2 regions of the Mycolicibacterium arabiense genome follow, and region 2 is predicted to be linked to the other one. Evidence: predicted binding sites of a transcription regulator. Region 2 holds the regulator's gene; the other holds the start of a gene.
What was found. The regulator LexA, encoded in region 2, represses DNA repair genes until DNA is damaged. The targets are predictions, from matches to a motif close to CGAACANNTGTTCG.
Positions count from the first base shown of each region.

Region 1: the regulator LexA is predicted to act here: its motif matches at 13,993-14,006, upstream of cofD (2-phospho-L-lactate transferase).

Region 1 covers NZ_AP022593.1:2,062,327-2,078,295, reverse strand. Annotated here, with positions in the region: gene G6N61_RS11720 (biotin--[acetyl-CoA-carboxylase] ligase) at 1-327, shown strand, start outside; gene G6N61_RS11715 (PH domain-containing protein) at 354-872, shown strand; gene G6N61_RS11710 (GtrA family protein) at 827-1,513, opposite strand; gene G6N61_RS11705 (5-(carboxyamino)imidazole ribonucleotide synthase) at 1,633-2,820, shown strand; gene purE (5-(carboxyamino)imidazole ribonucleotide mutase) at 2,810-3,388, shown strand; gene G6N61_RS11695 (acyl-CoA dehydrogenase) at 3,403-4,566, shown strand; gene G6N61_RS11690 (TIGR03089 family protein) at 4,559-5,293, opposite strand; gene G6N61_RS11685 (LCP family protein) at 5,290-6,771, opposite strand; gene rfbD (dTDP-4-dehydrorhamnose reductase) at 6,840-7,700, shown strand; gene G6N61_RS11675 (cellulase family glycosylhydrolase) at 7,744-8,787, shown strand; gene G6N61_RS11670 (glycosyltransferase family 2 protein) at 8,895-9,788, shown strand; gene manB (mannose-1-phosphate guanylyltransferase ManB) at 9,803-10,879, shown strand; gene G6N61_RS11660 (NUDIX hydrolase) at 10,861-11,415, opposite strand; gene G6N61_RS11655 (coenzyme F420-0:L-glutamate ligase) at 11,412-12,764, opposite strand; gene cofD (2-phospho-L-lactate transferase) at 12,761-13,786, opposite strand; gene G6N61_RS11645 (WhiB family transcriptional regulator) at 14,237-14,476, shown strand; gene G6N61_RS11640 (metallopeptidase family protein) at 14,511-14,933, opposite strand; gene G6N61_RS11635 (DUF3499 domain-containing protein) at 15,063-15,482, shown strand; gene G6N61_RS11630 (phosphomannomutase/phosphoglucomutase) at 15,603-15,969, shown strand, end outside.
Region 2 covers NZ_AP022593.1:1,259,835-1,275,803, reverse strand. Annotated here, with positions in the region: gene G6N61_RS07760 (DUF349 domain-containing protein) at 1-1,241, opposite strand, end outside; gene G6N61_RS07755 (DMT family transporter) at 1,435-2,361, shown strand; gene G6N61_RS07750 (class III extradiol ring-cleavage dioxygenase family protein) at 2,371-3,081, shown strand; gene miaA (tRNA (adenosine(37)-N6)-dimethylallyltransferase MiaA) at 3,078-4,028, shown strand; gene dapF (diaminopimelate epimerase) at 4,025-4,897, shown strand; gene hflX (GTPase HflX) at 4,943-6,355, shown strand; gene G6N61_RS07730 (molybdopterin guanine dinucleotide-containing S/N-oxide reductase) at 6,362-8,647, opposite strand; gene G6N61_RS07725 (acyl-CoA dehydrogenase family protein) at 8,750-9,913, shown strand; gene G6N61_RS07720 (LGFP repeat-containing protein) at 10,073-12,223, shown strand; gene lexA (transcriptional repressor LexA) at 12,236-12,937, opposite strand; gene G6N61_RS07710 (LysM peptidoglycan-binding domain-containing protein) at 13,182-13,622, shown strand; gene nrdR (transcriptional regulator NrdR) at 13,718-14,182, shown strand; gene G6N61_RS07700 (PhzF family protein) at 14,199-14,897, opposite strand; gene G6N61_RS07695 (alpha/beta fold hydrolase) at 14,928-15,950, opposite strand; gene G6N61_RS07690 (proteasome assembly chaperone family protein) at 15,962-15,969, opposite strand, start outside.

The DNA.
Region 1 (15,969 bases), 800 kb from region 2:
GCCGCGACGTCGCTGCTCGCACTGGGCGCCGCCGACGTCGACCGGACCGCCCTCGTCGCGGCGATGCTGCGTCAGATGGCGCGCCGCATCGACGCGCTGCGGCGGTCGGAGGGGGTGGATCCCGAACTGGTCGACGAGTACGTGGAACGCAGCCTGACCGTGGGCCGCCGGGTGCGCGCCACGCTGCCCGGTGACCGCGAGGTGGTCGGTCAGGCGGTCGGCGTCGACGAGCAGGGCCGCTTGCGCATCGACACCGACGTCACCGGGACGGGGAGCGACGTCGTGGTCGTGTCGGCCGGCGACATCGTGCATCTGCGGCCCGTCTAGCCAAACCTGCTGGGTACAGTGCCAGCGTGGGTTACCCGGACAACGTGCTCGCGGCCGACGAACGCGTCGTGCTGCATCGTCATCCGCACTGGAAGCGGTTGATCGGGCCGGTCTTGGTACTCCTGCTGACGACGGCCCTGGCGGCCTTCGGCGCGGCGGTCGTGAACACCACCGGCTGGGATCAAACGGCCAAGAACATCGTGATGCTCGTCATCGGGGTCATCTGGCTGATCGTCGTCGGATGGCTGACGGTGTGGCCGTTCATGGCCTGGCGCACCACGCACTTCGTGATCACCGATCGCCGCGTGATGTTCCGGCACGGCGTGATGACGCGAGCGGGCATCGACATCCCGCTGGCGCGGATCAACAGCGTCGAGTTCCGGCACGGCCTGAGTGACCGGATGCTGCGCACCGGCACGCTGATCATCGAGTCCGCGGCGCAGGATCCGCTCGAGTTCCACGACATCCCTCGCGTCGAACACGTGCACTCACTGCTGTATCACGAAGTCTTCGACACCCTCGGTTCCGAGGAATCGCCCAGCTGACCGTTGCGCGTCGGCTGCTGCGTCGGTCGGCGCAGGGGCGTCACGGTGTCATCGATCGCCCCGTCGGCGGTGGAATGGCTTTCGATGCGGTCCTCGAGGACCTCGGCGATGCCGCCCGCGGTGACCGTCGCCTCGATGACCTTGTCGGGGCTGCGGCCGAACTCATCGGGGAACACCCAGCGCCGGAACGCCCAGAACCGGAAGCCCATCTGCAGCAGGTTTCCGATGATGTAGGCGGAGACGAAGTCGGCGATGTTCTCGATGGTCAGCGACACCTCGGGAACGCGGAGACCCAGCACGTAGCTGGAGAAGTACAGCGGTGCCATGCTCAGCACCACGCCGACGCCGCTGACCCCGAAGAACAGCAGCGCCTCGTGGTGGCGCTCGCGTCCGCCGCGGTCGCGGAAGCTCCATTCGCGGTTCAGGATGTACGACGCGATCACCGCGACGATGCCGGCGATGATCTTGGCGGTCACCGGCTTCGGCTCGAGAATCGTGAGCTTCAGCGTGAAGAAGATCGCGGAGTCGATGACGAACGTCGTGGCGCCGACGATGGCGAACTTGATGAGTTCGTGATGCCGTTCGGCGTAGGGCCGGATCACGCGGGGCAACCGCGCGATGGTGGCGTCAGCGAAGGACATAAGACGCGAGTGTACGGAAACCGGGGGCCAGACCCATACCCGTGCAGGTCGCGGCCGGTCCAGGCGGGGCCATTGGGCGTGACACCATATGCACCGTGAGCGCACCTCCCGTAGTCGCCATGATCGGCGGCGGCCAACTGGCCAGAATGACCCATCAGGCCGCGATCGCCCTCGGTCAGACGCTGCGCGTCTTGGCCGCCGCACCCGGCGACCCCGCAGCTCAGGTCAGTCCCGACGTCGTGATCGGTGCCCACACCGACCTCGACGCGTTGCGACGGGTGGCGGCAGGGGCGTCGGCGCTGACGTTCGACCACGAGCACGTCCCCACCGAGCTGCTCGACACCCTGGTGGCCGAGGGGGTGACGGTGGCGCCGCCGCCGCAGGCCCTCGTCCACGCTCAGGACAAGCTGGTGATGCGGCGGAAGCTGGAGGCCCTCGGGGCGCCGATCCCGCGCTTCGCGGAGATCACCGACGCCGATCAGATCGACGACTTCGCCGCGCGGATCGGCGGGCCGATCGTGGTGAAGACCGCTCGCGGCGGTTACGACGGCAGGGGCGTCACGCTGGCCCGCGACGTCGATCACGTCCGGGAGACGGCACGCCGGTACCTGGCCGACGGCACTGCCGTACTGGTCGAGGAGCGGGTCGACATGCGCCGCGAACTGTCCGCGCTCGTCGCCCGATCACCGTTCGGACAGGGTGCGGCGTGGCCGGTGGTGCAGACCGTGCAGCGCGACGGCATCTGCGTCGAGGTCATCGCTCCCGCGCCCGCGCTGGACCCCGAACTCGGTTCGGCCGCAGAGGAACTCGGGCTGCGGCTCGCCGGTGAACTCGGAGTCGTCGGCGTGCTGGCGGTCGAACTGTTCGAGACGGTCGACGGTCGCCTGCTGGTCAACGAACTCGCGATGCGCCCGCACAACTCCGGCCACTGGACGATGGACGGTGCTCGCACCAGCCAGTTCGAACAGCACCTGCGCGCGGTGCTGGACTACCCGCTGGGCGCCACCGGCCCGATCGCCCCCGTCACGGTGATGGGGAACGTGCTCGGTGCGCCCGAGGCGCCGACGATGACGATGGACGAGCGGATGCACCACCTGTTCGCACGGATGCCGGACGCGAAGGTGCACCTGTACGGCAAGTCGGAGCGGCCGGGACGCAAGATCGGTCACGTCAACGTGATCGGCGCGGCCGACGGCTCGCTCGACGACGAGGAGTACGTGGCAGGCGTGCGCGAGCGCGCAACGAGGGCGGCGCACTGGTTGTCGCACGCCGAGTGGACGGACGGATGGGACGAACATGACGGCTGACGAGCGCTTGCGCGAGGAACCGACTGCTGGGGCCGCGTCGTCGGCACGGGTCGGCGTGATCATGGGTAGCGACAGCGACTGGTCGGTCATGGAGGACGCGGTGCTCGCGCTGGCCGAGTTCGACGTGCGGTTCGAGGTCGGCGTCGTTTCGGCGCACCGCACGCCCGGCCGGATGCTGGACTACGCGCGCAACGCGGCGGGCCGCGGCATCGAGGTGATCATCGCGGGCGCGGGCGGCGCAGCTCATCTGCCGGGCATGGTCGCCTCCGCCACACCGCTTCCCGTGATCGGCGTCCCGGTGCCGCTGGCACGATTGGACGGGTTGGACTCGTTGCTGTCGATCGTGCAGATGCCCGCAGGCGTGCCGGTGGCCACCGTGTCGATCGGTGGAGCCAGGAACGCGGGCCTGCTCGCGGTGCGCATCCTCGGCTCGGCCGATCCGACCCTGCGGGCGAGGATGGAACGCTTCCAGGCCGACCTCGAGGCGATGGTGCTCCGCAAGGACGCCGCGCTGCGAGACCGACTGCTCGGCGACGCGTCCGGGCAGGGTAAAGTTACCGGCGAGTAGCAAGGAGCAGATTCATGGCGATCGGTAACCCGTCGTTCGACGTATTCAAGCTGTCCGACGAGCACGAGGAGTTGCGCTCGGTCCTGCGCGACCTGTGCGAGAAGGAGATCGCGCCGTACGCGGCCGACGTCGACGAGAAGGCGCGATACACCGACGAGGCGCTGAAGGCGCTCAACTCGTCTGGTTTCTCAGCCATCCACATTCCCGAGGAGTACGGCGGCCAGGGCGGCGACTCGATCACCGCCTGCATCGTGATCGAAGAGGTCGCGCGCGTGTGTGCGTCGTCCTCGCTGATCCCGATCTGCAACAAGCTCGGCACGATGGGCATGCTGCTGCGTGGGTCCGAGGACATCAAGAAGCAGGTGCTGCCGTCGATCGGCGCCGGCGAGGCCACCGCGTCCTACGCGCTGAGCGAGCGCGAGGCCGGTAGCGACGCAGCCGCCATGCGGACACGCGCCAAGGCCGACGGCGACGGTTGGGTGCTCAACGGATCGAAGTGCTGGATCTCCAACGGCGGCAAGTCGACCTGGTACACCGTGATGGCGGTGACCGATCCCGACAAGGGTGCCAACGGCATCTCGGCGTTCGTGGTGCACGCCGACGATCCGGGCTTCAGCGTCGGTCCCAAGGAACGCAAGATGGGGATCAAGGGCTCGCCGACCACCGACCTGTACTTCGAGGACTGCCGCATCCCGGGTGACCGGATCATCGGCGACCCCGGCACGGGCTTCAAGACCGCGCTCGCCACGCTCGACCACACCCGCCCGACGATCGGCGCGCAGGCCGTCGGCATCGCCCAGGGTGCGCTGGACGCGGCGATCGCGTACACCAAGGAGCGCAAGCAGTTCGGCAAGTCGATCAGCGACTTCCAGAACACGCAGTTCATGCTCGCCGACATGGCGATGAAGATCGAGGCCGCGCGGCTGATGGTCTACTCCGCGGCAGCGCGCGCCGAGCGCGGCGAGGCCAATCTGGGGTTCATCTCGTCGGCGTCGAAGTGCTTCGCGTCCGACGTCGCCATGGAGGTCACGACCAACGCCGTGCAGCTCTTCGGCGGCTACGGCTACACGGTCGACTTCCCGGTCGAGCGCTACATGCGCGACGCCAAGATCACCCAGATCTACGAGGGCACCAACCAGATTCAGCGCGTCGTGATGTCGCGCGCGCTGCTCAAGTAGTCGACAGGTCCCTGCTGATCTTCTCGGTCACCCTGCGCCGCTCCTGAGCGGCGGGGTCCGGGTTGGTCACCTGCACCAGCGACGCTCCGGCGCGGAACACCGCCAGCAGGTTGTCGACGACTGCCTCGGCGGTGTCCCAGTCGGCGGTCGACAGCACCCGGTCGCTCGCGGTCAAACCCCGTGCGGCGGCTGAGGACTCGGCCGCGGCCAGCACGTCGGCGGGGCTGCGCCCGGCCAGTGCGGCGCCCGGTGCACGCTCGGGCGAGATCTGGTCGCCGTGCACGCGCACCGACGTGGCGTAGTCGGTGACGCCGAGCGGGAGGCCGGCGGCCGGCTTGCCGAACGGGTCGAGTGACAGTGCGACCACCTCGCCCATCGGCACCACCGCGGTGTCCGCCTCGTCGAGGCGGTCGACCGTCGTGCACGCCAGGTCGCAGTCACCCTGCCAATCAGACTGTCCGACGACGACTTCGGCGCCGATGTACCAGATGCCGAGAAGGACGCCTGCGGTCTGCCAGTGCGCGGGCAGCAACACGGCCACCCGGCTGCCCGGGCCCATGCCGAGTTCGTCGCGCAGCAGGTTGCCGGTCTTGGCGGCCCAGTTGGCCAGCGTCACCGCCGACAGCTCGATGCGCTCGCCGGTCGCGTCGTCGTAGTAGGTGATGGCGGGTGCGGTGGGGCTGGCGCGCAACCGGTCGTCGAGCAGCGCCGCGCTGACGGTGGTCAATTGACGCAGGCGGGGTCGTCCGAGCCGGCGGTGAGGATCGGTGAGATGAGCGGTGCCCCTTCGGTGTCGACTGCCGCCGGATCGACCGTGTCGCCGGTGTCGAGCCCGATCGTCGACGGGTCCTCGTTGCCGAGGCCCGAACCCGGACCGGTGTAGTCGGCGCCGAGCACCACCCGCACCGTGCCTGCGGGGAGCGAGGGTTCGACCACGATGGGGAGGTTGCCGAGTTCCCTGGCGATCGCCTGCGCGCCGAGATCGTCGGGCTTGAGCGCCTGAACCTGGCTGCGCTCGACGTGAGCCGACTCGTTGTTGCCGACCGCGCCCTCGGTGAAGCCCTTCTGCGACAGCACCTGTGAGACCGACGCGGCGAGACCGTTGATGTCGGTGTCGTTGGCGACGTCGGCGATGGTCTTGTCCGGCGAGTAGGCCAGTTGCTCGGTCTTGCCCTCGTCCTGGTCCTGCAGCAGGCCCTCGACCCAGTCGTTGACCGCGGTGGGGTCGACGCGCACCACGCTCTGCATGCCGTCGTCGCTCCACCCGTCCTCCTGCAGAACGGGAATGGTGGCGAAGGCGACGTTTCCTGCGGCGAGGTTCTGCAGCTGCTCGATGAAGTCCATGATGTCCCAGCCGTCGGACAGCACGACCGACCGCTGGACCGCGGCCTGCAGCCGGTTCAACGTGGCGGGGCTCGACAGGGTCTTGCTCGAGATCACCTGGTGGGCAAGGGATGCCATGACCGCCTGTTGGCGGGTCACGCGGTCGAGGTCGCCGCGCGGCAGGTTGTGCCGCTGCCGGACGAAGCTCAGCGCCTGCGGTCCGTCGAGCTTCTGCCAGCCGGCGGGGAAGTCGGCACCCGAGAGTTCCTCGTACACCGGCTCCTTCAGGCACACGTCCACGCCGCCGAGTGCGTCGGTGATGAGCGAGAAGCCGAGCAGGCCGATCTCGGCGTAGTGGTCGACGGTGACGCCCGTCAGATCGGCGACGGTCTGGATGAGTGCCTCGCGGCCCTTCTCGACCGCCTTGGGCTCTGCGGTCGCCGGATCCTCGCCGTCGATCTCGACGAGCTGCTTCATCTCCTCGAGCTTCACCGCTCCGAAGACGCCGTTGATCTTGGTCTTGCCGAATCCGGGTGCCGCCACGTACGAGTCACGGGGGATCGAGATGGCCGTCGCCGACTTACCGTTGTTCGGGATGCGCACCAGGATGATCGTGTCGGTGTTGGTCGCGACGTCGTCGCCTGCGCGCAGGGTCGCGAGTTCCTCGGCCGACAGCGGGTTGCCGTGTGCGTCGGTGCGACTGTCCATGCCGACGAGCAGCACGTCGATCGCGCCGTCCTCGCCGCCACCACCGAGTGCCTCGGCACTGATGTGGTTGATGCCCTCTTCGAACGACCGGATCTTGCCCCACGCCAGCCCGGTGCCGACGACGACCACGAGCGCCGAGATCACGGCGATGCTGCGGGCGAGGTGAGCGGGCATCAGCCCAGGCTACTGGCGAGAAGCCCTCGAACCGGGTAGCGCGAGTCGGCGTGCCAGACTCTTCAACCATGTCGCAGCGATTGGTGATCACCGGCGCAGGCGGGCTCCTGGGAACGGTTCTCGCTGCTCACGCGCGCCGTGCCGGCCGCGAGGTGCTCGCGTTGACGTCCGCGCAGTGTGACGTCACCGACGCCGCTGCCCCCGCGCGTCACGTCAGGGCGTCCGACGTCGTGATCAATTGCGCGGCCTTCACCAAGGTCGACGACGCCGAGCGAGAGGCCGACCGGGCCCACGCCGTGAACGCGACGGGCGCGGGCAACGTCGCGCGGGCGTGCGCGGAAGCCGGTGCCCGGATGATCCACGTGTCGACCGACTACGTGTTCGACGGCGACTTCGGTGGCGGCGAGCCCCGACCCTACGACGTGGACGACGAGACGAACCCGCTGTCGGTGTACGGCAGGTCGAAGCTGGCGGGCGAGCGGGCCGTGCTGGCCGAACTGCCCTCCGCGCACGTGGTCCGCACCGCGTGGATCTACGAGGGCGCGGACGGCAGCGACTTCGTGGCGGTGATGCGCCGCAACGCCGCCGAAGGTGCGACCGTCGACGTGGTCGCCGACCAGATCGGGTCACCCACCTACGTCGGCGATCTGGTGGGAGCACTGCTCGAGGTCGCCGACGGCGGCGTGTCTGGCCCGGTCCTGCACGCCGTCAACGACGGGCCGGCCAGCCGGTTCGATCAGGCGCGGGCGGTCTACGAACTCGTCGGCGCGGACCCGGAGAAGGTGCGGCCCGTCGGAAGCGATCGGCATCCCCGGCCCGCGCCCCGTCCGCCCTACTCCTCGCTGAGTCAGCGGCGGTCCACCGATGCCGGGCTGACGCCGTTGCGGCCCTGGCGGGATGCCCTGATCGCCGCCCTCGACGTCGGCTGACTCGTATTCGGGCAGCGAACAGCCCGTCCGGTAGCTTTGTCGCATGAGTCGATGGGCCAAGACTGCCTTCACACGCCTTTCCGTGGGCCTCGCCGCCCTGCTCGTGGCGGTGTTCGCGCAACCAACGGCGCACGCCGCGCCGCCTGTGGTGCCCGCCGCGGGTTACGGCTTCGGCGACGGCGCGCAGATGACGTGGCTCGGCTCGGCCGACGTCAACCGCGAACTCGACGCGGTCGCCAACACCACGGCCAGCTGGCTGCGCGTCCTCATCCCGTGGACCACGATCGAGACCGCCAAGGGTCAGTACGACTGGGGACAGACCGACCTGGTGATCAACGCCGCGACCGCTCGCGGGCTGAAGGTCCTCGGGGTCATCGCCTTCTCACCGGATTGGGCGCGCCCCGGTGGGTCCTACTTCACCGCCCCGCCGAACAACGTGGCGGACTACGCCGACTTCTCGTCGGCCGTCGTGCAGCGGTACGGCAGCCGGGTGTCGAGCTGGCAGCTCTGGAACGAGCCGAACCTGCCGCTGTTCTTCGGCTTCACCCCGCACAACGCCCCGCGCTACACCGAGCTGGTGAAGGCCGCCTACCCGGCCATCAAGGCCGTGCAGCCGAACAGCACCGTCGTGTTGGCGGGTCTGAGCCGACTGCCCGGTGACGAATCACCGCCTGCGTTCATGGAGAAGATGTACGCCGCGGGCGCCAAGGGCAGCTTCGACGCCGCGGCCGCACACCCGTACGTCTTCCCCTCGGGCTTGGCGGCCAACCCGGAGAACGGGTGGTCCGACGTCGGCGCCGTGCACGACGTGATGGCGGCCAACGGCGACGGTGGCAAGCGGATCTGGATCACCGAGCTGGGTGCGCCGACGAGTGAGGGCGGCGACGGCGTGAGCCAGCAGGAGCAGGCCAAGCAGATCACCGACGTGCTCTCGGCGGTCGCGGGCCTGCCCTACAGCGGCCCGGCGTTCATCTACAGCATCCGCGACACCGACACCGGGAATCGGGGCGACCGGGAGTCGAACTTCGGCGCGCTGCTGACGTCTGACTACCAGCCGAAGTACGCCGCCGGAGTCTTCGCCCGTTGAAGGGGGCCCAACGCGGACGGCGGCATAGGGCAGTCGGCCGGTTACCCTCTACGCCGTGGGTGACGCGTTGGTAGTGGTCGCGTGAGCGACGAGGCGAAGGTGGTCGCGTGAGCGACGAGTTGGTGGTCGTGACGGTGACGTACTCGCCGGGCACCCACCTCGACCGATTCCTCGCGACCCTGTCGCACGCCACCGAGCGTCCTGTCACGGTCGTGATGGCGGACAACGGATCCACCGATGGTGCGCCGGAGGCCGCCGTGCAGCAGCACCCGAACGTCCAATTGCTGCGCACCGGAGCCAATCTCGGCTACGGCGGCGCGGTGAACCGGGCCGTCGAGCACTACCTGCACGACCCGTCGTACTCGGGCGACGCGGAGTTCTTCGTGGTCGCCAACCCCGACGTGCAGTGGGGTCCCAACAGCATCGACGAGTTGCTCGAGGCCGCCGCGCGCTGGCCGCGTGCCGGGTCGCTCGGACCCTTGATCCGCGATCCGGACGGGTCGGTCTATCCCTCGGCGCGTCATCAGCCGAGCCTGGTGCGCGGCGGCATGCACGCGGTGGTCGGACCGTTCTGGAAGTCGAACCCGTGGACGGCGGCCTACCGTCAGGAGCGGCTGGAGCCCAGCGAACGCCCGGTCGGCTGGCTGTCCGGCTCGTGCCTTTTGCTGCGTCGGTCGGCTTTCGACGGGGTGAACGGCTTCGACGAGCGGTATTTCATGTACATGGAGGACGTCGACCTGGGTGATCGGTTGCACCAAGCCGGTTGGCTCAACGTCTACGTGCCGTCGGCGGAGGTTTTGCACGACAAGGGGCACAGCACGGGTCGCGACCCGGCCCGCAACTTGGCTGCCCATCACGTGAGCACCTACACTTTCCTCGCCGACCGGCACCCTCGCTGGTGGCAGGCTCCACTTCGGTGGAGCATCAGGTCGGCCCTCGCGGTACGCGCGCGGCTGGTCGTGGGCAATTCTCGGCGAACATTGGCGAAGGGACGGGGCTGATCGTGGGAACTCCGGTGGATCCAGCGCAGACGGACGCCGTCATCCTCGTCGGGGGACAGGGCACCCGACTGCGGCCGCTGACGCTGTCGGCGCCCAAGCCGATGCTGCCGACGGCGGGGCTGCCGTTCCTGACCCACCTGCTCAGCCGCATCGCGGACGCAGGCATCAAGCACGTCGTGCTCGGAACCTCCTACAAGGCGGACGTGTTCGAGAAGGAGTTCGGCGACGGTTCGGCGCTGGGACTCGACATCGAGTACGTGTTCGAGGAGGAGGCGCGCGGAACCGGTGGCGGCATCGCGAATGTGGCGCCCAAGCTGCGCTACGGCACGACGCTGGTGTTCAACGGCGACGTCCTGTCCGGCGCCGACCTCAAGGCACTGCTGACCAGCCACCACGAGCGCAAGGCCGACGTCACCCTGCACCTGGTCCGCGTCGGTGACCCGCGTGCCTTCGGTTGCGTGCCAACGGATTCCGAGGGTGGCGTCACCGCCTTCCTGGAGAAGACCCAGGACCCGCCGACCGATCAGATCAACGCGGGCTGCTACGTGTTCCAGCGCGAGGTGATCGACCGCATTCCCACCGATCGCGCGGTATCGGTGGAACGCGAGGTGTTCCCGGCGCTGCTGTCCGACGGCCTCAAGGTGTGCGGGTACGTCGACGCCACCTACTGGCGTGACATGGGCACGCCCGACGACTTCGTGCGTGGCTCGGCCGATCTGGTCCGCGGCATCGCGCCGTCGCCCGCCCTCAAGGGCCACCGCGGCGAGGAACTGGTGCACGAGGGCGCGGCCGTCGCACCGGGTGCGCTACTGATCGGCGGCACGGTCGTGGGCCGGGGTGCCGAGATCGGCGCGGGCGCACGGCTCGACGGCGCCGTCATCTTCGACGGGGCGCGCATCGAGGCCGGCGCGGTGATCGAGCGGTCCATCATCGGGTTCGGCGCTCGCATCGGCCCGCGGGCGCTGATCCGCGACGGCGTCATCGGTGACGGCGCGAACATCGGCGCTCGCTGCGAACTGCTGCGCGGCGCCAGGGTGTGGCCGGGGATCACGATCCCCGACGGCGGCATTCGCTACTCCACCGACGTCTGACCGCGAGCCGCGGCGGCCGCGGCCAGCTGACGCAGGCCGAAGTCGGCGTCGTCGGGCAGGCCGTCGAGCGGCCACCATCTCAGGTCGAGCGATTCGTCGCTGCGGGTGATCTCCGACCCCGCCGGGGCGTGCGCCACGAACTGGACGTCGAGGTGACGGGTGGCGACGCCCAGCGAACACGTCAGTGCGTGCACGTGGATGGCCGCGGGGACGGGGTCGACCACCACGCCCTCGATGCCCGATTCCTCGGTGGCCTCCCGCAGCGCGGCCGACGCGATGTCCAGATCGGTGTCCTCGCAGTGGCCGCCGAGCTGAACCCAACGGCCTATCCGTGGGTGCAGCGTCAACAGCGCATGCCTGCCGGCGTGGTCGAGCAACAGCGTCGACGCGGTGACGTGGCCCGGCTCGCAGGATCGCGAGCACGCATCCGGACGGGCCAGCACGAACGCCAGCACCGCGTTGCGTACCGAGTCCTGCGCCGGATCGATTGGGCGCCAGGTGCTCAGGGTCTCGACGACGGAGGCGTGCGGGCTCACAGTTCGACGAGCAGGTCGGTGGTCGGCACCGGCGGGCGCGGGCCGTCGGGCACGGAGCCCTCTGCGGCGTGGCCGATCGCGATGGCGCCCAACGGTTCCCAGTCGGCGGGCAGCTCGAGCTGGCTGCGCACGAGGTCGGCGGCGAAGATGGTCGACCCGATCCAGCAGCTGCCCACGTCACGGACTGCGAGCGCGACCAGCAGCGCCTGCACGGCGGCGCCGACCGCGACGGTGAACATGGTGTGTTCCGCGGCGGTCCGCTCGGCGTCGGGATACTCGTGAGCGCCGTCGGGGACCATGAACGGGATGATCAATTCGGGCGCGTCGTACAGGATTCGACCGCGCGCGACGCGGCGCTCGACGGCGTCGGCGGGCCTGCCGTCACCGAGCAAATCGGCGCGCCACCTGTCCTGCATGGCGTCGAGCAGGCGGGTGCGGCGGCCCCGGTCGCGCACCCACACGAACCGCACGGGGCGGGTGTGGTGTGGTGCGGGTGCCGTCAATGCCTCGCCCACCGCTGCCTCGATCACGGCCGGATCGACCGGGTCAGGGGCGAACTGGCGAATCGACCTGCGGAGCAACTGGGCCTGGGTGCGGCCGAGTTCGATCGCCTCGGCGGTGCCGAGCCAGAACAGGTCTTCCTCGCCCGCGCGAACCAGCGAGTGTCCGTTCGAGCCGTCGTCGCGTGGGGACAGGCCACGCACCACGGCGACGGGGATGGCGGTCAGCTTCCCCTTTACCAGATCTGCGGCGGCGGCGACTTCGTCGGCCACCGCCACCTCGGTGACGATCAGTTCGTTGCCGTGGCCGTCCTGGGCGCCGGCATAGCCGTGCAGCACGGCGAGGCCCGCAGCCCCGATCGCCACGTCGGTCTGCCCGTTCCGCCAGGCGCGGCCCATGGTGTCGGTCACGACGACGGCCACCGTGACGCCGAGCAGTTCCCGGAGTCGGTCGCGCAGCGCCGCGGCGCTGCCGTCGGGATCGACGGGCAGCAGGGCGAGTTCGGCGGAGTCGACGTTCGAACCGTCGACGCCGGCGGCGGCCTGGACGAGCCCGATGGCGTTCTCGGTGATGAGAGTCCGGCCCTTGCGGGCGAGCACGCGGACGGCTTCGTCGTCGATCAGGCGACGACGCAGGGCATCTCGTTCGTCCGGGTCCGTCGGGGCGGCGACGATGCGCCCCTCGCTCTTCGAGAGCACCTTGCTGGTGACCACGACGACGTCGTCGTCGCGTAGCCATGGCGCCGCACCGGCGATGGCGGCGGCGACGTCGTCACCGGGGCGGAACTCGGGCAGGGCGGACACGGGCAGGATTTCGACGGTCCCCGCCGAGCCGTGGTCGACGCTCACGCCAGGCCCGCCAACTGAAGTCCGCTGCGCACCATCTCGGCGGTGGTCGGTGGGTCGGACATCAACAAGGGTACGGAACGGACCTCGAGACCTTCGACCGTCGCCTCGTCGCCTTCGTCGATCAACCAGCCGTCCAGGATGCCGACGCCGCTGCGCGCGCCGTAGTGCGCACCGACCGCCTCGGAGGAGGTCTTCACGCCGATCACCGACAGGCATTCGTCGGCCATGCCGCGCAGTGCCCGTCCGGCGACGATGGGGGAGTAGCCGATCACGGGGGCGGGTGTCGAACGTAGAGCGGCCCGCACGCCGGGCACCGCGAGGATGGCGCCGATGCTGACGACGGGGTTCGACGGCGCGACGAGCACGACGTCGGCCTGAGAGATCGCCTCGGTGACCCCGGGACCCGCGGTGGCCTTCTCGGCACCGACGAACGCGAAGCCGTGGGTGGGGATCTTGGCGCGGTAGCGGACCCACCACTCCTGGAAGTGGATCGCGCGCCGGCTGCCATCCCCGTCCTGCGCGTTGCCCCCGTCGCCTGGTTCGGGATCCGTTACGACGACGTGCGTTTCGCTGCGGTCGTCACTCGCCGGCAACAACCGGGCCCCCGGCTGCCACCGGTCGCACAGTGCCTCGGTCACCTGGGACAGGGGGTAGCCGGCCCGGAGCATCTGGCTGCGCACGAGGTGGGTGGCGAGGTCCCGGTCGCCGAGGCCGAACCAGTCGGGCTGCACGCCGTAGGCCGCGAGTTCCTCCTTGGCGTGCCAGGTTTCGTCCCGGTGTCCCCAGCCGCGCTCGGGATCTATACCTCCACCTAAGGTGTACATACAGGTGTCCAGGTCGGGGCAGATGCGCACGCCGTGCATCCACGCGTCGTCGCCGACGTTCACCACCGCGGTCAGTTCGTGCTCGCCTGGCAAAGGAGCCGGGGGCGTAGCGCTGAACTGACCCAGCCCCAGCAACCGCTGCACTCCGAGGAGGAAGCGGGCACCACCCACTCCGCCGACCAGAACCGTCACCTTCACACCGATCGACACTAGGCTTTGGCGTGCGATGGTGTCGCCCGCGGGTGGGTGTGACCGACACGCCGGATGTCCGACGCGCCGCGTTTTGATCACGGGATGATATGAAATCCCGCCCTACCGCTTGACCGGTGCAGCTAACCCGTGTCTAATCACATCAGTGTCATTTCGCGGTTGGCCCTCCGGTTCCGGTGTCGCAGACCGAGATTCGATCACTTGTTCGAATTGAGTTGGCGCCACTTGCAGGGGTGGGGCTCCAGTGAGCGATCTACGAGACAAGTGAGGAGGCGGAATATGTCTTATGAGCGTGTCGATTTCGACGGCGTCGTGCAGTTCGATGGGCGGATGCTCGGCTCAGTAGGCGACGTGCCGCACACCAACACGGGGCCGGCCCAGTTCGCCGCGCCGGCGCGGCCCCAGCTGAGCTTGGTGCCGTTGCACGAGCGGTTCGACATGGAGTCGGACGACGAGGACGACGATCAGTGGCAGGAGCGCGGCCTGTGCGCTCAGACCGACCCCGAGGCGTTCTTCCCCGAGAAGGGTGGCTCGACCCGCGAGGCCAAGCGCATCTGCCAGGGCTGCGAGGTCCGCGACCGGTGCCTCGAGTACGCCCTCGCCAACGATGAGCGGTTCGGCATCTGGGGTGGGCTGTCCGAGCGGGAACGCCGTCGCCTCAAGCGCGGCATCGTCTAGGGCCCCTTCGCGCGACCTACCTGAGCGACCGCGCTCAGTCGTCGTCGATCGTCGGGTCGATGACGTTGGGCTCAACGCCCAAGAAGGTGGCCACCTGGGCCACCAAGATCTCGTGCAAGAGATCGGCGAGTTCGTCGGCGTCCTTGACCCGACGCTCGATCGGCTTGCGGAACAACACGATTCGGGCTCGTGTCGAATTGCCCCGAACATCTACTCCCGCCGGGATCAGCCGGGCCAGCGCAATCGGACCGTCGGCGATCACCTCGGGCGGCCACTGCACGCTCTCCGGGTCCTTCGGGGCTATCCGCGGAATCTCGTCCACCGCGACGTCGAGGGCCGACACCCTTTCCTGCCACTGTCGCTCGATCGGCTCATAGGCCTCGAGCACCGCCATGTCGAAGCGCTCCGCCCTGCTGCGCCAACCCGGGACGGTGTTGGGCAGCAGTGGTCCTCGCATTCCCCGTCCTCGGCGCGAGCCCCTTCGACGCTGTGCGGGCATCGGTCGATCGTAACGGTTCGGGATCGGCGGTCGTCCGACGCGCGTGTCCGGCACCGGGTGACGGTGCCGCGCGATAGCCTCTGCTCCGTGAACGTTCCTCGTCGCTGCTGCCGGCCTGGGTGCCCGCACTACGCCGTGGCGACGCTGACCTTCGTCTACAAGGACTCGACTGCGGTCGTAGGACCCTTGGCCACCGTGTCGGAACCGCATTCCTGGGATCTGTGCGTCCTGCACGCCGGGCGCATCACGGCGCCGCGTGGATGGGAGCTGGTCCGCCACGCCGGGCCATTGCCGTCGCACACCGACGACGACGACCTCGTCGCCCTGGCCGACGCCGTCCGCGAGGCCCGCGACGGCGGCGTTCCGTCGAGTGGTGTGGTCGCCGGCTTCTCCGATCCGACCACGGGAGCCCACGGCGGAGCGCTGATGGCGCCCGCCGCCCGTCGCGTGGAGCCCAACGGCCGCCGACGGGGACATCTGCGGGTCCTGCCCGATCCCTCGGACTGAGCGAACGGATGGCTGACGGACCGGTGTGAGCGGCGACGTGAGAAATCGCGAGCCGATAGGCTGGAGTCACGAGCATTCTGCGAGGGGATGCGGTGACCGTTGATGGGATCTAGGAGTTCTATGTCTCGGCCCGCTGCCGCCGTCCAGCGAGTGATCAAGGCGTACGACGTACGTGGGCTGGTCGGCGAGCAAATCGACGAGGACTTCGTCCGCGACGTCGGCGGCGCCTTCGCCCGCCTGGTGCGCGACGAGCAGACCCCCGGAGCCACCCAGGTCGTCATCGGCTACGACATGCGGGAGAGTTCCCCGTCGCTGGCCGCGGCCTTCGCCGACGGGGTGGTGGCCCAGGGGCTGGACGTCGTCCGGATCGGCCTCGCCTCGACCGACCAGCTCTACTTCGCCTCCGGCCTGCTCGACTGCCCCGGCGCGATGTTCACCGCGAGCCACAATCCCGCTGCCTACAACGGCATCAAGCTGTGTCGCGCCG
Region 2 (15,969 bases):
GTCTTACCCGCCGCCTCGGCCTTCTCGGCCTGGCGCTCGAATTGCTCGGCACGCACCCGGAACTGGTCGGCCCTGGCCTGGGCCTCCGGATCGGTTCCGATGTTCGTGACGGCGTCGCGGATCTTCTTCTCGACGGCCCGCATCCGGCGCTCGAGTTCGGCGCCGCGTTCCCGGGGCGCCTTGCCGATGGCGTCCCACTTGTCGCCAATCGTGCGCAGCGCAGCCCGCGCCGCCTTCTCGTCGGAGACGTCGATGGCCTCGGCCTGGGCGAGCAGCGCCTCCTTGGCCTTGGCGTTCTCCTCGAACTCCGCGTCGCGCTCGGCGTTGACGGCGTTGCGGGCGGAGAAGAACTTGTCCTGGGCCGCCTTGAACCGCTTCCACAGCGCGTCGTCGACGTCCTTGGCCGTGCGCCCGGCCGCCTTCCACTGCACCAGCAGGTCGCGGAACGCCGCGCCGGTCGGGCCCCAGTCGGTCGAGTCGGACAGTGACTCGGCGCGCTCGCAGAGCGCCTCCTTGGCCTGCCGAACGCCAGCCCGCTCGCGATCGAGGTCGGCGAAATGGGAGCCGCGGCGCCGGTTGAACGTCTCCCGCGCGCTCGAGTAGCGCTTCCACAGCGCGTCGTCGGTCTTGCGGTCCAGGCCGGTGATCGTGCGCCACTCGTCGAGGATCTCGCGCAGCCGGTCGCCGGAGGCCTTCCACTGCGTCGAGGTCGCGGCGATCTCCTCGGCCTCCACTGCCAGCGCCTCCTTGCGGGCGGTCTGCGCGGCGCGGTGCTCGTCGCGGCGCTGCCGCTCCTCGGTGGCGTGGGTGTCGGCCTTCTCCAGGATCGTCGCCAGGCGCGCGGCGATCGAGTCCACGTCGCCCAGCACCGAGGCGGTGGGCAGCGTCTCGGCCAGGGCGCTCGCGGCGGCCTTGATCTTGCGGGCGTCGCCCGTGCCGGACTCGAGCCTGCGCTCCATCAGCACGACCTCGGTGTGCAGGTCGTCGAACCGGCGCCCGAAGTGCGCGTACGCCGCCTCGGTGTCGCCGGCCTGCCACGACCCGATCTGCCGTTCGCCCGAACTGGTGATGAGCCAGACGGTGCCGTCGGGATCGACGCGGCCGAACCGGTGCGGGTCGGCGGTCGAGGGCACGGAGGGAGCCACCGGCGCGGTCGGCGCGACGGGTCCCGGCCGGGGAACGGGCCGTGGCCCGGGCCTGGGAGTTGGCTTGGGGGGGTTGCCTGACTCGCTGGTCGTCATGTCCGTCATCTCCGTGCACTCTGCGTGGAACCCACGCTCCTGCCGCGCGACGCGGCGCCGTATGTCTCGCCCGCTATTCAAACAGGTCGCCGTGCGGTCTGCGCACGCCTTGGCCTCAGCAGTTGCCTAGGCTCGACCCGCGCAGGACGTGTGCGGCCGGCCAGGACGGGTCGACGGAGCCGAAGGAGACGGGGTGGACGAGGCTGACATCGCGGCGTTGCTCGCGCTCGGTGCGGCGTTCTTCATCGCGGTGGGCGACGTCATCCATCAGCGTTCCGCACACGACGTGACCGACGAGCCGGTGGGGCACCTCGAGCTGTTCCTTCGGCTGCTGCGCGACCGGCAGTGGTGGTTGGGCAGCGGGGTCTCGGCTGCCGGATTTGCCTGTCAGGCAGCGGCTCTCGGCTTCGGGTCGGTGCTGTTGGTGCAGGCCATCATGGTCACGTCGCTGCTGTTCGCACTTCCCATCAACGCCAGGGTGACCGGCCACCGGGTGACGCGATTCCAGTGGACCTGGGCGGCGCTGCTCGCCGCGTCGGTGGCGGTGATCGTCACGGTGGGCAACCCTACCGAGGGGCAGTCGCGGGCGTCGCTGGAGACCTGGTCGCTGGTGATCGCCGTGCTCGTGCCCGCGATCGTGGTGTGCGTGGTCGCCGCGCGATTCCTGTCCGGTCGCCCGGCGGGCGCCGTGCTGCTCGCGCTGGTGTCGGGATCGCTGTGGGGCGTGTTCGCCGTGTTGACCAAGGGCGTGGTCGACCGACTCGACGACGGACTGTGGGAAGTGCTGAAGACCCCGGAGCTGTACGCCTGGGCCGTCGTGGCGGTGCTGGGCACGGCGTGGCAGCAGTCGTCGTTCCGCGCCGGGGCGCTGACGGCGTCGCTGCCCACGATGACGGTCGCCGAGCCGGTGGTGGGCTCGGTGCTCGGCGTCGTCATCCTCGGGGAGGCGCTGCGACCCGGCGAGGCAGGCTGGTTCACCCTCGTCGCGGCCTTCGCCGTGATGGTCGTGTCCACCGCCGCGCTGGCCCGCGGCGAGGCCGCCAACGCCCAGGGTCTCGACGAATCCGCCCAGCCGGGCGCCGGCGGGCAGGAGCGAAGCGACCCGGGGAGATGTGGCTAGCGTGGACGCGTGCTGAGCGCCATCGCCGTCATCCCGTCGGCCCCCGTGATGGTGACCGAACTCGCGGCAGGCGCCGCCGAGGAACTGACCGACCTGCGGACCGCGGTATTGGGAGCCGCCGCCGCGCTGCCCGACCGCTGGGTGGTCATCGGCGCCGGACGCGACGCCGAGGCCATCGGACCCGAGTCGGTCGGCACGTTCGCCGGCTACGGCGTCGACGTCCGCGTCGCGCTCGCACCGGGGGCCGAGTCGGCGCCGCGCGCGCTGCCGCTGTGCGCTTTGATCGCCGGCTGGGTGCGCGGATGCGCGAACCCGGCCGCCACGGTCGAGGTGCGGGTGTTCGCCGACGATCTCGAGCCGGACGCCGCCGCGGCCGCCGGTCGAGCACTGCGCGCCGAGATCGACGCGATGGCCGCGGACGTCGGGGTGCTCGTCGTCGCCGACGGTGCGAACACCCTGACCCCCACCGCGCCCGGCGGCTACGACCCGGCATCGCTGCCCGGGCAGGAGGCGCTCGACGACGCGCTGGCGACCGGCGACGTGACCGCGCTGGCGCGGCTCGGCCGGGTCGCCCATCAGGTCCTGGCAGGTCTGGCCGGGCCGCGGCCCGTGGCGGCGCAGGAGCGCTACCGCGGGGCGCCGTACGGGGTGGGGTACTTCGTGGGGACGTGGACACCGGCGGGCAGGAGCGCCGCGACCGGGGGAGAGACACCCGCGTGACGCGGCCCATCGCGATCGTCGGCCCCACCGGCACGGGCAAGTCCGCGCTGGCACTGGCGGTCGCCGAACGCATCGGCGGCGAGATCGTCAACGCCGATGCCATGCAGCTGTACCGCGGCATGGACGTCGGAACGGCGAAGCTCACCGTGCAGGAGCGCCGCGGCATCCCGCACCACCAGCTCGACGTCCTCGACGTGACGCAGACCGCCACCGTCGCGCGGTACCAGGAAGCCGCGGCATCCGACGTCGAGGACGTCGCCGCCCGCGGTGCGGTCCCGATCCTGGTCGGCGGATCCATGCTCTACGTCCAGTCACTGCTCGACCAGTGGTCGTTCCCCGCCACCGACCCGCAGGTGCGGGCGCGGTGGGAGAACCGGCTGGCCGAGGTCGGGGTCGCTGCGCTGCACGCCGAACTGGCCCGCGTCGACGCCGACGCCGCGGCGTCGATCCTGCCCACCGACGGCCGACGCGTCGTCCGAGCACTCGAGGTGGTCGAACTCACCGGCAGGCCGTTCGCGGCGAGCGCCCCGGTGATCGGGACGCCGCGCTGGGGCACGCTGCTCGTCGGCCTCGACTGGGACACCGCGCTGCTCGACGACCGGCTCGCCAAGCGCACCGACCTGATGTTCACGGGTGGGCTCGTCGACGAGGTGGTCGGGCTGTGCGAGCGGGGTCTGCGCGACGGCGTCACCGCGTCGCGCGCCCTGGGCTACGCGCAGGTGCTCGACGCGCTCACGGCCGGCGGCGGGGACGACGCGCTCGCCGAGGCGAGAGAACGCACCTTCATCGGCACGCGGCGCTACGTGCGGCGGCAACGGTCGTGGTTCCGGCGCGACCATCGCATCCTCTGGCTCGACGGCGCCGCCGACGGGAACGTCGACGCCGTGGTGCGCGCGTGGGACGGCAGCAGGGACGACGGCGCCGCGACGGATATCCTGGCCAGGTGAAGTTCGCCAAGGGGCACGGCACGCAGAACGACTTCGTCGTGCTGCCGGACCTCGACGCCCGCATCGGGCTGACCGCGGGCGCGGTGGCCGCCCTGTGCGACCGCCGCCGCGGGCTCGGCGCCGACGGTCTGCTGCGGGTCACCACTGCCGGTGCGGCGCTCGCGGCGGGCGTGTTCGAGCGGATCCCCGAGGGTCTGTCCGACGGTGACTGGTACATGGACTACCGCAACGCCGACGGGTCGATCGCGCAGATGTGCGGCAACGGCGTTCGCGTGTTCGCTCACTACCTTCAGTCCAGTGGCCTGGAGTCGCGCGACGAGTTCGTCGTCGGATCCCTCGCTGGGCCGCGACCGGTGACGCTGCACGCCGCGGGCCCGGTGTTCGCCGACGTCACCGTCGACATGGGCAAGGCCAATACCACCGGCACCGGCACCGCCGTGGTGGGCGGCCGCAGCTTCGGCGGCACCGCCGTCGACGTCGGCAACCCGCACCTGGCGTGCGTCGTCGCAGACCTCACCGTGGCCGAGCTGGCCGCGCTCGACGTGGCCGCGCCCGTCTCCTTCGACGCCGCCCAGTTCCCCGAGGGCGTCAACGTAGAAGTGCTGACCGCACCGGCGGGTGGGGCCGTGTCGATGCGGGTACACGAACGGGGTGTCGGAGAGACCCGGTCGTGTGGCACCGGGACCGTCGCTGCCGCCGTCGCCGCCCTCGAGCATCAGGGCGAGAAGACGGGAACACTGCTGGTCCGCATCCCCGGAGGCGAGGTCACCGTGACCGTCACCGACGCAACCAGTTACCTGCGCGGACCGTCCGAACTCGTCGCCGCCGGCGACCTGGCCGAGGAATGGTGGCGCTCCCATCAGCGTTAATCGAGGTGTATGAAAAGTGATCTCCGTGCGACGCTTGAGTCGCCCATGACGCATCCTGACTTCAATCTCCAAGACCCGAGCCTCGGCGAACTCGCGCTGCAGGACCGTGCGGCGCTACGCCGCGTCGCAGGACTGTCGACGGAACTGGCCGACGTCTCCGAGGTCGAATACCGCCAGCTGCGACTCGAACGCGTCGTCCTCGTCGGCGTGTGGACCGATGGCACCGCCGCCGAAGCCGAGGCGAGCCTCGCCGAGCTCGCCGCGCTGGCCGAGACCGCAGGCTCCGAAGTGCTCGAGGGCCTGATCCAGCGCCGCGACAAGCCAGACACGTCGACCTTCATCGGCTCCGGCAAGGCAGCCGAACTGCACGAGGTCGTCGAGGCCACCGGCGCCGACACCGTCATCTGCGACGGCGAACTCAGCCCTGCCCAACTCACCGCACTCGAGAAGATCGTCAAGGTCAAGGTGGTCGACCGCACCGCGCTGATCCTCGACATCTTCGCCCAACACGCCACCAGCCGAGAAGGCAAGGCGCAGGTGGCACTGGCGCAGATGGAGTACATGCTGCCGAGGCTGCGCGGCTGGGGCGAGTCGATGTCGCGTCAGGCCGGTGGCCGCGCGGGTGGTGCAGGCGGTGGCGTCGGCACCCGTGGCCCCGGTGAGACCAAGATCGAGACCGACCGCCGACGCATCCGCGAGCGGATGAGCAAGCTGCGCCGCGAGATCAAGGACATGAAGAAGATCCGCGACACCCAGCGCGGTGGGCGTCGGCGCAGCGAGATCCCGTCGGTCGCGATCGTCGGCTACACCAACGCAGGCAAGTCGAGCCTGCTCAACGCGTTCACCGGCGCAGGCGTGCTGGTCGAGAATGCGCTGTTCGCCACGCTCGAACCCACAACGCGCCGTGGACAATTCGACGATGGCCGCCCGTTCGTGCTGACCGACACCGTCGGCTTCGTCCGGCACCTGCCCACCCAGCTGGTGGAGGCGTTCTTGTCGACGCTCGAGGAAGTGATGGGCGCCGACCTGCTGGTGCACGTCGTCGACGGCTCCGATGCCAACCCGCTCGCGCAGATCAATGCCGTCCGCCAGGTGGTCAACGAGGTGGTCGCCGAGTACGACATCGCCGCGCCGCCGGAGCTGATCGTGGTCAACAAGACCGACGCCGCCTCGGGTCTCACGCTGGCGCACCTGCGCCGCGCGCTACCGGACGCGATGTTCGTCTCGGCGCGCACCGGCGACGGGATCGACCGACTCCGTCAGCGCATGAGCGAGATGGTCATCCCCACCGAGAAGACGGTCGACGTGACCATTCCCTACGACCGCGGCGACCTGGTCGCCCGCGTCCACGCCGACGGAATGATCGACGCCACCGAGCACACCGACGACGGCACGCGCATCAAGGCGCGGGTATCCGCCGCACTGGCAGCCAGCCTCGTGGACTACGCGACGTTCTGACCGCCGCTAGCGGTGCAGGATCACCGGCGGTTCGTGCGCGCGCACGGGAGGCAGTGTGCCGGTGAACTTCTCGATCTCGACGAGCACGTGGGCGCCCGTGCAGCCCTGCGCCAGCGACGAGGTGCCGACGTCGGCGGTGAGGACGTTCGGGTTGCCGTGTACGCACATGGCGTCGACGTCAGCGGCGTCGGCCGGGTCGTACCAGGCGCCCGTGGGCAGCTGCACCACGTCGGGCCGCAGGCGGTCGTCGAGCACGGCGCCGGCCAGGCACGCACCCCGGTCGTTGAACACGCGCACCACGTCACCGTCGACGATGCCGCGCCGGTCCGCCGCCTCGGGATGAATCCGAATCGGTTCGCGCCCTTGTACTTTCGACGCCTGGCTGGTCGCGCCGCCGTCGAGTTGCCCGTGCAGGCGTGACGACGGCTGATTGGCCACCAGGTGCAGGGGATGATCGGCCGCCCGGGCGCCGCCGAGCCACTCCTGCGGTTCGTACCACCGCGGATGACCGGCGCAGTCGTCGTATCCGAACCCGTCGATGTCGGCCGAGAAGATCTCGATGCGGCCGCTCGGCGTGCCCAGCCGATTGGCGACCGGGTCGGCGCGGAAGTCGCCGAGCAGGCTGAGGCCGTCCTCGGTGGGCAGGCGTAGCGAGCCGGTGCTCCAGAACTCCTCGAACGTCGGCACGTCGAAGTCCAGTTCGGCCGACCACTTCTCGTAGAGGTGCGCCAGCCACTGCCGCGCGGTGCGACCCTCGGTGAACTGCTCGCCGAACCCGAGCCGGTGTGCCAGCGCCGAGAACGTCGCATAGTCGTCGCGGGCGTCGGCGTACGGCTCGGTCAGTGCGGGCATCGCGACGAACATCGGGTCGTTGCGGGAGCCCGAGAAGTCCTCGCGCTCATAGGCCGTCGTCGACGGCACCACGATGTCGGCGTGCTTGGCCATGGCCGTCCAGTACGGCTCGTGCACGACGATGGTGTCGGGCCGGCCCAGCGCCCGCCGCAATCGCGGGATGTCCTGGTGGTGGTGGAACGGATTGCCGCCCGCCCAGTACACCAGCCGGATGTCGGGATAGGTCAGGCGCAGACCGTTGAAGTCGAACGGTTCGCCGGGGTGCAGCAGCATGTCGCTGACCGCCGCGACCGGGATGAACGACCGCACGGGGTTGAGTCCCTGCGGCAGCGCGGGGAGCCGGCACCGCAGCGGCGGCAGACCGGGCTCGTTCATGGATCCGTACCCGTGCCCGAAACCGCCTCCGGGAAACCCGATCTGGCCGAGCATCGCCGCCAGCGTCAGACCCATCCACGGTGCCTGCTCGCCGTGGCGCACCCGCTGCAGTGACCAGCTAACGGTGACGAGTGTCCGGCTCGACGCCATCCGGCGGGCCAACTCGGTCAGCTGGTCGGCGGGCAGGCCGCAGATCGGTTCGACCCATTCCGGCGACTTCGGCACCCCGTCGTCGAGGCCGAGCACGTAGCGCTCGAACCGGTCGTAGCCCGTGCAGTAGCGGTCGAGGAACGCCCGGTCGACGAGCGACTCGGTGGCCAGCACGTAGGCCAGCGCCAGCATGATCGCCACGTCGGTGCCCGGCACCGGCGCCAGCCACTCGCAGTCGCCGTCGACGTCGTCGCGCAGCGGGGAGAACGACACGATCCGGCCGCCGCGCTCGCGCAGGCGCCGCAGCGCGTCGCGCGCCGGATGCGCCGTCGTCCCCCCGTGATTGATCGCGGTGTTCTTCATCGCGACACCGCCGAAGCAGACCATCAGGTCGGTGTGCGCGGCGATGACGTTCCAGTCCGTCGAGCGCTTGAACAGGTCGTCGTGCGTTCCGACCACCCGGGGCATGATGACGCCGGTCGCGCCCAGGCTGTAGGAGTGCCTGGAGAACGTGTAGCCGCCCAGCATCTTCAGGAAGCGGTGCACCTGGCTCTGTGCGTGGTGGAAGCGCCCCGCGCTGGCCCAGCCGTAGGAGCCGCCGTAGATGGCCTCGTTGCCGTGCGCGTCGACGACGCGGCTCAACTCGTCGGCCAGGAGTTCGGTCAGCTCGTCCCACGACACGGCGACGAACTCGTCGGCGCCGCGCACGTCGGTGGGGCCCGGGCCGTGCTCCAGCCAGCCGCGGCGCACGGCCGGGCCCGTGATCCGCGAGCGGTGCCTGATGGAGCCGGGCAGGTTGCCGAGCAGGGGGGAGGGGTCGGCATCGCCCTCGGCAGGCGACACCGATGCGAGGTCGCCGTCGCGGACGTCGGCGGTGAAGGCGCCCCAGTGGGTGAGGCTCGCGGGGCGGGGCATTCTGACGATTCTAGGGTCGGCGCACCGTTGCCGCCGGTCCCAACCATCCGGTTGGCTGGTATATGGTCGAGACAATCCCGTCCGCCAATCCGGAGGTCCGCCATGGCCCAGGCCGTCAAGTTCGATCGCACGCTGTTCGAGGCCGAGCACGACATGTTCCGCGAGTCATACCGCTCGTTCCTGGAACGCCACGTCGCGCCGTTCCACGAGGAGTGGGAGAAGAACAAGATCGTCGACCGCGGCGTCTGGCTCGAGGCAGGCAAGCAGGGCTTCCTCGGCATGGCGGTGCCCGAGGAGTACGGCGGCGGCGGCAATGACGACTTCCGCTACAACGTCGTCGTCACCGAGGAGACCAGCGCGGGCCGGTACAGCGGGCTGGGCTTCTCGCTGCAGAACGACGTCATCGCGCCCTACTTCCTGCGACTGGCAACCGAGGAGCAGAAGCAGCGCTGGCTGCCGGGATTCTGCTCGGGTGAGCTGATCACCGCCATCGCCATGACCGAGCCTGGTACCGGCAGCGACCTGCAGGGCATCAAGGCCCGCGCCGTCAAGCAGGAGGACGGCAGCTGGATCCTCAACGGGTCGAAGACGTTCATCACCAACGGCATTCACGCCGACCTGGTGATCGTGGTGGCCTGCACCGATCCCGACAAGGGCGCGCTGGGCTTCTCGCTGCTGGTCGTCGAGCGCGGCATGGAGGGCTTCGAGCGCGGCCGCCACCTCGACAAGATCGGCCTGGACGCTCAGGACACCGCCGAACTGTCGTTCACCGACGTGCGCGTCCCCGCGGAGAACCTGCTCGGCGAAGAGGGCTCGGGCTTCGTCTACCTGATGCAGAACCTGCCACAGGAGCGCATCAGCATCGCCGTCATGGCCGCCGCGGGCATGGAGGCCGTGCTCGAACAGACCCTGCAGTACACCAAGGAGCGCAAGGCGTTCGGCAAGCCGATCGGCAGTTTCCAGAACAGCCGGTTCGCGTTGGCCGAGATGGCGACCGAGGCCACCATGGTCCGGATCATGGTCGACGAGTTCCTCGCCCTGCACCTGGAGGAGAAGCTCTCGGTCGAGCAGGCCGCCATGGCCAAGTGGTACGCCACCGAGACCCAGGTGCGTCTCAACGACCGCTGCCTGCAGCTGCACGGTGGCTACGGCTACATGCGCGAATACCCCGTGGCCAGGGCATTCCTCGACGCCAGGATCCAGACGATTTACGGCGGAACCACCGAGATCATGAAGGAGATCATCGGCCGCAGCATGGGCGTCTGAGGCACCCGGCGGGCCCGCGCGCTGGACGTCGATTGGGTACCGGTCGCGCGACACTTGCCCGCAGACGCTTGGATATCCCTCAAGATGGACGTCGTCTGACGCAGAGTTGACGGACGCGATACTTCGAGGGAACCCCCGAGCGGGTCGCGGGGAGGACGGATGACTGTGCTGCACACCCTGCTCGGCAGGCTCATGGGGCGAGCCGGCGTCGCGCTCGTGATGGCGCTTGCCGTCATCGCGTTCGCGCCGGGGATCCAGATCGCGTCGGCGTCACCCGAGGGCGATGCCGACGTGGCGATGACGCAGGCGTGGGAGGCAGGCGGCGGTCCGACCGGTGCACTGGGCCCCAAGGACGGCGGCGTGTACGCCGTCGGCTCGGGCTTCGGGCAGAACTTCGCCAGCGGCAGGATCTACTTCACCCCCGAGACCGGCGCGCGGATCATGCAGGGCGCAATCCTCGAGAAGTACCTGTCGCTCGGCGGCCCCGGCGACGGCGACCTCGGTTTCCCCAACATCGACGAAGGCGCGGGACGCGCGCCCAACAGCCGCAACACGACGTTCAGCGCGGCGGACAATCCGGTGATCTTCTGGACGCCCGACACCGGCGCCCACGTGGTACGCGGGGCGATCAACGCGGCGTGGGACCGGCTCGGCGGGTCCGCGGGCACCCTCGGCGTCCCAACCGAGGACGAGGTCTACCGCGGGAACGTGGTGTCGCAGACCTTCACCGGCGGCCAGATCTCGTGGGACCGCAGCACCAAGACGTTCACCACCACCCCGCCCGAACTGGCCGCGCAGCTCCAGGGTCTCGAGATCCCGGGCAACGCGAACACCGAGATCGACGCCGCCCGACGCGCCGCCGGTGGACCGCTCGGACCGCTGGGCGCGGCCGAGGGTCCGCCCGAGCCCGTGGGCGACGACGGTCTCCAGCAGACCTTCGCCGGGGGCAAGATCTTCTACAGCCCCGCGACCGGAGCCACCGTCATCACCGGCCAGCTGCTCGCCAAGTACGAGAGCGTCGGCGGACCCGAGAGCGACCTGGGCTTCCCGAAGGCCAACGAGGCCGACGGCGGCCTGGCACCGGCGAGCAGGGTCGCCTCCTTCACCGCGGAGGACGGCCCGGTCATCTTCTGGACCCCCGACTTCGGTGCCGTCATCGTCCGCGGTGCGATGAACGCGGCCTGGGCGAAGCTCGGCGGCGCCACCGGCGAACTGGGCGCACCCACCGCCGACCAGACCGAGGACGGCGACGTCGTCACCCAGAAGTTCGCCAACGGCGCGATCTCCTGGAACCGGTCCACCGGCGAGTTCACCACCGAACCGACGAACCTGGCGGCGGGCCTGGCCGGTCTCGAGGTGCCGGGCCAGGGCGCACCGCAGGCGCCACAGGCCGCTGACTCCGACGCCGAGGGCGCACAACCCTGGTACCAGAAGTACTGGTGGGCACTGGCCGTCATCCCCGTCCTGTTGCTCATCGCCGCGATCGTGGCGGCCGTGGTGCGGCGCCGCACCGACGACCGCGAGCCGTTGAACCACTTCGACGAATACGACGACTTCGACGACGACGGGGACTTCGAGTCCGGTCCGATGCCCGCCGCCGACGACCGGCCAGCCGTCGGCCAGCCGCCGAACGTTCCGTTGAGCGCCTGGGCGATGACGGTCGACGACGACCAGCCCTCGGGGCCCGGGAGCGTGCCGGGGAGCGGCGCGTTCCCGGCCAACTTCGCCGAGGACCAGGACGCCATCGACACGGCCCCCACGCGCGTGATCACTGCCGAGGACGTGGCCCGGTCCGACGGCACGGGCGACGACGTCGGCGATGGCGCGGCGGCGGCCGCAGCCCCGGGCACCTCGTCACCGGATGGCACGACTCCGGACGACAGGACTCTGGAGGACGAGACACCGGACGAGGTCATTCCGAACGACACGTCCGACGACGTGTTGGCTGACGGCGCGGGGAGCGAGCGGACGTCGGCGCTCACGGGCATCGATCCCTTCGCGTCGGCTTCGGAGTACCGGCACTCGTCGTTCGACGATCCCGAGACGACGGCGCTCGCAACGGAACCGGCCAGCGGACCGCCCAGTGGCCGGCACGCCGCGATCTCGATGGAGGAGTCCGCGCCTGCGCAGACGTCGATGCGACTGGCCCTCGACAGCCCGTTCGACGCTCCCGACGGCTACCCGATCAAGGCCGACACCAAGACCGGCCTCTACTGGCTGCCGGGCAGCGGGGAGTACGACCGGGTGCGCGCCGAGATCTGGTTCGCCAGTGAAGAATTCGCGCTCACCAACGGATTCACTCGAGGCTGACCGTCAGAGTCGTCAGATCTTGCGGATGACCGTGACGACCTTGCCGAGCACCTGGGCGTCGTTGCCCGGGATCGGATCGAACGCCGGGTTGTGCGGCATCAGCCACACCTGACCGCGGGTGCGCTTAAAGGTCTTCACCGTCGCCTCGCCGTCGATCATGGCCGCGACGATGTCGCCGTTGTCGGCGACGTTCTGCTGACGGACGACCACCCAGTCCCCGTCGCAGATCGCGGCGTCGACCATCGATTCGCCGACGACCTTGAGCAGGAACAGCGAGCCCTCGCCGACCAGCTCGCGCGGCAGTGGGAAGACGTCCTCGACCGCCTGCTCGGCGAGGATGGGTCCGCCCGCGGCGATCCGACCCAGCACCGGCACGTAGGTGGGCTCGGGCAGTGAGTCCGAACCCGCGACGTCGGTGGCGACGATCGGAGTGACGTTGTCGTCGGAGCCGCGCACGTCGACGGCACGCGGACGGTTCGGGTCGCGGCGCAGGTAGCCCTTGCGCTCCAGCGTGCGCAACTGGTGCGCGACCGACGACGTCGACGTCAGGCCGACCGCGTCGCCGATCTCGCGGATGCTCGGGGGATAACCGCGGGTGGTCACTGAGTTTCGAATCATGTCGAGGATGGTGCGCTGTCGCTCGGTCAAGGCGGCGTCCACACCCGTTGGGCGACGTGCCTCGCTGCCGTCTTGCGTGTCGCTGCTGTCACTCATGGCGCCAAATCTAGTCCGGACCGGAGCGTTTTTCAAACATGTGTTCGAGCGTGTCGCGCTAGGGTTCGCGGCGCAGGACTGGAGCGCAGCGACCGGGGATCGACCCGATCCGACCTGTCGGTGCCCACCGATATCGTTTGCAACAGTTCGATCACATGTTCTAGTCATCGAACACCTGAGCGATTATGGTTCGAACACAGTAGCGAACGACCGGCACTGCACGACAGGACGAAAGGCGCCAGAGATGACCATCATCACGCGGGAGTACCCCACCGAAATCGTTGCCCGCCCCGTGCGGCCGCGCCCCGACGTGCGGCGCGGTCCGCAGCGCCGCAGGCCGGCCAACGAGCCGCTGCGGTACCGCGGCACCGGCGTGCTGATGTCGCGGGCGTCCAACCGCCGCAAGCCGATCACGCCCGCCACCACGGTGCTGTTGGCGTTGGTGGCTGCTGCGATCACGGTGTGGCTCGGGTTGGTCGCGCAGTTCGGCGCGCCTGCTGAGACGCCCGCGCCGGGTCAGCTGGCAGTCGTCCAGGTGCAGACGGGGGAGTCGCTGCAACAGCTCGCCCAGCGCGTCGCACCCGACGCGCCCGTCGCCGCGGTCGTCGACCAGATCCGCGAACTGAACGAACTCTCCTCCGCCGGCGTCGACGCCGGACAGACGCTGATCGCGCCCGTCGCCTGATCCGCGCCATGCGCCGTGATTTCCGCTGCCGTCAATCGGTACGCTCGTATGTGGCCGGGGCGCCCGGACTCGACATACGCGGCGAAGGAGCGGTTGTGCACTGTCCGTTCTGTCGTCATCCCGACTCGCGGGTCGTCGACTCTCGCGAGGCCGACGAGGGCCAGGCGATCCGCAGGCGCCGGTCGTGCCCCGAGTGTGGCAAGAGGTTCACCACGGTCGAGACGGCGGTGCTGGCAGTGGTCAAGCGCAGCGGCGTCACCGAGCCGTTCAGCCGCGAGAAGGTCATCAAGGGCGTGCGGCGCGCATGCCAGGGCCGCGACGTCGACGACGACGCGCTGAACGTCCTTGCGCAGAAGGTGGAGGACGCCGTGCGTTCCACCGGATCGCCCGAAGTGCCCAGCAACGAGGTCGGCCTCGCGATCCTGGGGCCGCTGCGCGACCTCGACGAAGTCGCCTACCTGCGCTTCGCCTCCGTCTACCGATCGTTCTCCTCCGCCGAGGACTTCGAACGCGAGATCGAGGCGCTGCGGGCCCACCGACAGGTCGCCTCGCCGAGCTGACCCGCTCCGCTCGCCGCTAGTCGATCTGCCTGACGCCGTCGTCGACCACCCGGCCGGCCACCTTGACCCAACCCTCGGGATCCCACCAGGTGCGGATCTGCGAACCCTCGCCCTGGGTGATCAGCAGATCGCGGCTCAGGTGGTCGGTGATGCGCACCGCCGCCGCCCCCGTCGCCTCGTCCTCCGGAATGCCGAGGACGCTGGCGAACATCCTCGACCGGATGGTTCCCGCCTCTCGGTCGACCCAGGCCCACAGGTAGTGCTTCACGTCATCGGTGTAGTCCTCGGGGTCGGCGGCGAGCACCTCGTCCACCGACGCAAGATCGTAGATCGAGAAGTCCGGCGCCCAGTCCGACCGGGCCCGCACGACCGCGAACTCGCCGTCCGGTCCGTCGTCGTAGGACACCCCGACGATGCCCGCCGGCACCTGCAGGGTGCGTACCGGGGTGCCCTGGCGCTTCAGCCACCACGCCGCGCCGACCGTGGGATGGCCCGCGAACGGCAGTTCCGTTGTGGGCGTGAAGATGTGCGCCCGCGCTGTTGCCTCGCCCGCGGCAGGGAGGTCGATGAATATCGTCTCGCTGTAGCCGAGTTCGGTCGCGATGGCCTGTCGGTCCGACGGCTCCGCCGCCGAGGCGTCCACCACGCCCAGAGGATTGCCGTAGTTCCCGTCGGAGTCGGTGAACACACGCAGCACGGTCACGTCGATCGCCATGCTCTCGATGCTACGACGTTTCGAAGCGCCTCAGGTGGCGCTGCGTTCGTCGGCGCCCATCGCGTCAAGCACCGCGACACGGGTGCCCACCGACCCGGTGATGGTCTGCTCGCTGATGCCGGCGCGCAGCAGGTTGCGCAGCAGATCCTGGTCGTACACGGCAGGTTCGGTGGAGTCGATGAACTTCTCGACGACCTCCACGAACCGGTCGGGGTCGTCGTGGAAGGGGAAGTGACCGGAACCGTCGAACACCTCGAGGCGGGAACCCGGCATCGCCGAGTGGGCCATGCGGGCGTGGCCGACGGGGATCACCGAATCGTGCGATCCCCAAATAAGTTGCACGGGAACGGATTCGGTGAGGTAACAGCGGTCCAGCATCGTCACCACCTGGCCGCGCCAGTCCACTACGGCGCGCAGCGTGCGGGCGAACGCCGACGACGCGGTCGGCTCGGGCAGGTCGGCGAGGATGCGGAGCATGTCGGGGATGTCGCGGCCCGCGGCGGTCTTGCCGAGCAGCGCGCCGCCCACACGGCCCACCGCCTGCAGCGCAGGCAACACCAGGGGGAGTCGCAACAGGGCGAGCGCTTCGGTACCCATCGGCATCGCCGCGATGCGCAACGCCACGTTGACGTCCTTGGTGACGCCGCCCGCGCCGACCAGGATCAGGCGGTCGACCAGCTGGGGGAACTGATAGGCGAACTGCATCGCGACCCCACCGCCCAGCGAGTGCCCGATCACGGTCACCCGTTCGACGTCGAGAACGCTGAGCAGGTCGCGCATCCCGTTGGCATACGCCGCGACCGAATAGTCGGCCCGCGGCTTGTCGGACTTGCCGTGGCCGAGGAGATCGGGGGCGATCACCGTGAACCGCTGCGCGAGAGCGGACTGCACCGTGCTCCACGTCGTCGAGTTGTCGCCGATGCCGTGGATCAGCAGGATCGCGGGACCGGATCCTGCCACGCGGAACGCACGGCGATAACCGTGGATGGTCCGGTAGTGCAGCGTCGGGGTGACCTCGCGCACCGGTCGTAGATGAGGCGTGCGGTCGGTCATGCCAACTCCTGTCAGGGCG